Regions from separate parts of the Thermus sp. NEB1569 genome, predicted to be linked through region 2. Evidence: riboswitches for the same ligand, from Rfam matches in the RefSeq annotation. Region 2 holds a riboswitch; the other holds the start of a gene.
What was found. A riboswitch is a leader RNA that binds a small molecule or an ion and turns the genes downstream of it on or off. The one in region 2 is predicted to bind cobalamin.
Positions count from the first base shown of each region.

Region 1: another riboswitch for cobalamin. It lies ahead of MI302_RS07325 (ABC transporter substrate-binding protein); the one in region 2 lies ahead of MI302_RS06360 (ribonucleotide-diphosphate reductase subunit beta).

Region 1 covers NZ_CP092445.1:1,272,875-1,275,065, forward strand. The annotation lists gene MI302_RS07325 (ABC transporter substrate-binding protein) at 1-812, opposite strand, end outside; cobalamin riboswitch at 944-1,104, opposite strand; gene MI302_RS07330 (IS256-like element ISTth4 family transposase) at 1,332-2,191, opposite strand, start outside.
Region 2 covers NZ_CP092445.1:1,082,284-1,084,474, forward strand. The annotation lists gene MI302_RS06355 (gamma-glutamyltransferase family protein) at 1-799, shown strand, start outside; cobalamin riboswitch at 981-1,106, shown strand; partial or broken gene MI302_RS06360 (ribonucleotide-diphosphate reductase subunit beta) at 1,226-2,041, shown strand; gene MI302_RS06365 (ribonucleoside-diphosphate reductase subunit alpha) at 2,051-2,191, shown strand, end outside.

The DNA of each region.
Region 1 (2,191 bases), 190 kb from region 2:
GCCACCCGGGGGCCTGGGCGGGAGAGGAGGCTATCCTGACCCTCGGTAAACACGCAGATGCGCCCTATCTGCACCGCCTTCACCCGGCTCCAGCCAGGCCTGGCCCGGATGGTTTCCAGGGCACCCGGGTAGGTGGCCACGATCACCTCGGGGTTCTTCTCCACCACGAACTCGGGGGCGATCTTGGGGAAAAGACCCAGCTCCTTGGGGATGATGTTCACCCCCCGGGCCTTTTGGATCAGGACCCCGATGAAGCTCTCCGGACCCACGGTGTAGGGAGTGGGGTCGATCTCATAGTAAACCCGGGGCCGGGTCGTGGCCTTGGCCGCACGGGACTCCTCCTGGTACACCTCCCGCTGGATCTGGGCCACCAGGCGCTCCGCCTGGGCCTCGAGGCCAAGAAGCTTCCCCAGGGTACGGGTGGTGCGGAAGATATCCTCGTAGGTCTCAGTGCGCACCGCATACACCGTTAGGCCCGCCCGCTCCAGGGTTTCGTACAAACGCCCGTACTTGGAAACCAGAACCAGATCCGGCTTCAGAGAAACGATGAACTCGGGGTTGGGATTGTAAAGCCCCCCCGCCTTGGGCAGGGCCTTCACCCTCTCGGGCCAGTCGGAGTAGTCGTCGGTGGCCACGATGCGGTCGCAAGCCCCTAGGGCGCAGACCGTTTCCGTCACCGATGGGAGCATGGTAACGATGCGCTTTGGGGGTGCCTTGACCGTGACCGTGCGCCCTAGGTCGTCGGTGAGGGTAAGGGGAAAAGCAAAGGCCAGCGCCAGAAGAACCGAAAGAACCGAAAGAACTCTCCTCATGCCTACCTCCCTAAGGCCGCTAGGGCCAGGCCCGGGGGAGGTAGGGAAAACCCCTGCCGGAAAGCGGCAGGGGCGCAAATGGCTTTGCAAACCCCCATCGCTCCCCCATCCGCGTGAGGTGCCCGCCTCGGGGTCTGGCGGGCGGCCCTGGCAGGTATTCGGGCTTCCGGCCTGCGAAGCTTAAGCCCAAAGCATGGCCGGTTACCGTTGCGGGACAGCGCCGGACTTGCACCGGACTTCCCCACTTTAAGCCTGGACTACGCGCCCAGGCACCAGGGCAACGGACCTGGCTTTGAGGCCCTAGCGGGCCTTAAGGCCAGGCTAAGCCTAATGGGGCAAAAAGGCAAGGGCTTGACACATTCGGGGACGGGTGATTTACTTAGTCCCGAGAACGAACTAAAGGGAAAAGGGAAAGGAACTGGGATGCGCAAAGGGGACACGCGGGAAATCCGCAGGCTCAACCGCCGGGCTATCCTGGCCCACCTGAGGCGGGGCCCCCTTACCCGGGCGGAGGTCGTGTCAAGAGTTATGTGTAAGAGTCTGTGTACGGGGGGCATACCGCTCCTGAAGCATCTTCTCCAGCACCTCCTTCACCTCCGAGAACCCCTTTAGTTTCCGTTCTGCCCACCTCCCTTCCTGCCTCTCCGACTCCAGGTAAAGAAGCTTGTACACCGCCTCTTCCTTAGGAAACTTGTGGTCCCGCACCTTCGTCCCCCGCCGTAGCTCCCGGATAAACCGCTCCATCAGGTTGGTGCTCCGCAGGTACGGCCAAAGCACCTTGGGGTACCCGTAGAACCGCAGGAAGGCCCCCGAATCCTGTACCCAAAGCCCCACCACCCCCGGGTACCGCGAACCCCAGGCGGCCTTCACCTCCTCCAAGGCCCCAAGAGCTTCTTCCCGGCTCTCCGCCCCGTACACCCGCCTCAGGTCCTCCGCCAGCAGGGCCCGGTCCCGGGAGCGCACCTGGGACAGGCTCCACCGCACCCCGTGCACCACGCACCGCTGCCACTCCGCCTGAGGGTAGACCCTGCGGATCGCCTCGGGAAGCCCGGGCAGCCCGTCGGTGATGAAGAGCAATACCCGCCGCAGGCCCCGCTGCCAAAGCTCCCCCAGGACCCCCTCCCATCCCAGGGCGCTCTCCGTGGGCAACAGCCAAAACCCCAGGACCCGCCTCTCCCCATTAGGGGCGATGCCCAGGGCCACATACACGCTTTCCCGTACGATCCCTTCTCCTTCCCTGAAGACCTTTAGGGAAAGCCCGTCCAGGTAGACGAAGGCCATCTCCTCGGGCAAAGGCCGGGTGCGGAAGGCTCCTGCCGCCTCCAGGACCTCGTCCGTCAGGGCGCTCAGGGTCTCGTGGGAGTAGCGGTGGCCTAAGA
Region 2 (2,191 bases):
CGCCGCCCTCCTGGCTTTGGCCATCCTCGAGGGGTTTGACCTTAAGCCGGAAGACCCCTTCAGCTACCACGTACAGATCGAGGCCATGCGCCTGGCCCTGGCGGACGCCTTCCGCTACGTGGCCGACTCCCGCTACCTGGAGAAGCCCCCCCAGGCCCTGCTCTCCCCCGAATACGTGGCCTCCCGCCGAAGCCTCATCGGGGAACGAGCCCTGCCCCAGGCCCTGCCCGAGGTGAGACCCGGGGGAACCGTCTACCTGGCGGCGGCAGACGGGGAACTCATGGTCTCCCTCATCCAGTCCAACTACCAGGGCTTCGGCTCGGGGATCCTGGTTCCCGGGACGGGGATCGCCCTGCAAAACCGGGGCCTGGGCTTTTCCCTGGAGGAGGGCCACCCCAACCGGGTGGGACCGGGTAAACGGCCCTACCACACCATCATCCCGGGATTTCTCACCCGGGGGGGCAAGGCCCTGGGCCCCTTTGGGGTGATGGGAGGCTATATGCAACCCCAGGGACACCTGCAGGTGGTGGTGGGCCTGACGAACTTTGGCCTGAACCCCCAGGCGGCGCTGGACCGGCCCCGGTGGCAGGTGGTGCCGGGTAGGGGAGGGGAGGACCGGGTGGTGCTGGAGCCGGGAATCCCCCAGGCCACCGCTTTGATTCTGCGGGACCTGGGGCATCGGGTGGAATACGGGATGGAGCCCGGATACTTTGGCCGGGGCCAGGTGATCCTGCGGCAGGGCGAGGTGCTGGTGGGGGGATCGGATCCCCGGGCGGAGGGGTTGGCTTTGGGGTGGTGATTTGAGGAGAGGAATCGCACAAGCGCTTTATATCGTGAACGTCTACACATACCAGCGAGATGGCCTGGATACCCAAAAAACCCAAGACTCAGCGTTTCCCCTTAGCAACCATTGACGCCAACCACAAGAGGTAGTAGCCTCTTGTTAGGACGCCCAATACTTAGGGTGTCCTGGCCGCGATGCCAGGCCGACAGGCCTGGACGCCGGCCGGCGGTGGGGGAAGTCCGGTGAAAGTCCGGCGCTGTCCCGCAACGGTAACCGGCTCTGTCCGGAAGCCCGAGTACCCGCTTCGCGGCCTTACCCCGTAGCCCTCGAGGCAAGGGTGAAGGTGGTGATGCCTGTGGGACCTTAGACTCCTAACCCCCCAAAACCCGGTGGCCCAAGGACCTTGGGCCAGGCGATCTTAGGCAAGTTCTTGCCCAGCACTTGGTGGAGCGCTCCCTTCTTGTCATCTCCCAGGTGGAGCTTTCCGTGAAGCTCTTCTGGGCCCGAACCTACGAGGTCTTCCCGAAGCCAGAGGTGGCCGAGGTGGGCATGACCTTCGCCGAAAGCGAGGTGCGTCACGCCAACGCCTACGCCCACCTTTTGGATCTCCTGGCCCTCGAGGACCGCTTTGCCCAGGCCTTGGAGAAGGAGACCGCCTTAAGGGAACGGCACCGCCACTTAACCGCGGTCCTGGGGTCCGCCTTCCGAGGCGACCTGAGGGGACACGCCCTCGCCCTCCTTCTCTTTTCCGCCTTCACCGAACACGCCTCCCTTTTCTCCCAGTTCTACGTGCTTATGGCCCTGAACAAGCGCCTTGGTCGCTTCAAGGGGATCTCCAACGCCATCGAGGCCACCAGTAAGGAGGAAAACCTGCACGGCCTCTTTGGGGTAGAGCTCCTCAGGATCCTTAGGGAAGAGCGGCCGGACCTCTTCGGGCCCTCCTTTACCGAGGAAGCCCTGGATAGGGTAGAGGCCTTCTTTCGCACGGAGGAGGTCCTTTTGGAGTGGATCTTCGCCCGGGGGGACACCGAGGCGGTGAGGGGAGAGGAGGTCCTGGAGTTCCTTAAGTGGCGGTACAACCAGGTTCTTTCCCTCCACAGCCTGCCCGCTCCCTTCCCCGTGCGGAAGGAGTGCCTAAGGGATGCGGAATGGTTTGACCTAGAGCTTTTGGCGGACAAGGAAGTGGACTTCTTCAACAAGAGGAGCGTGGCCTACGCCCGCAGGGTGCAGAGCTACGACCCGGAAAGCCTTTTCTAGGAGGGAAGGATGACCAAGACCAAGCGGGAATACCGGCCCTGGTACTGGGCCAACGAGTGGACGAGGCTCTACATGAGCCGGGGCTACCTTCTCCCTGGGGTGACGGTGGAGAAGAGGGTGAAGGAAATCGCCGACCGGGCGGAGGCCCTG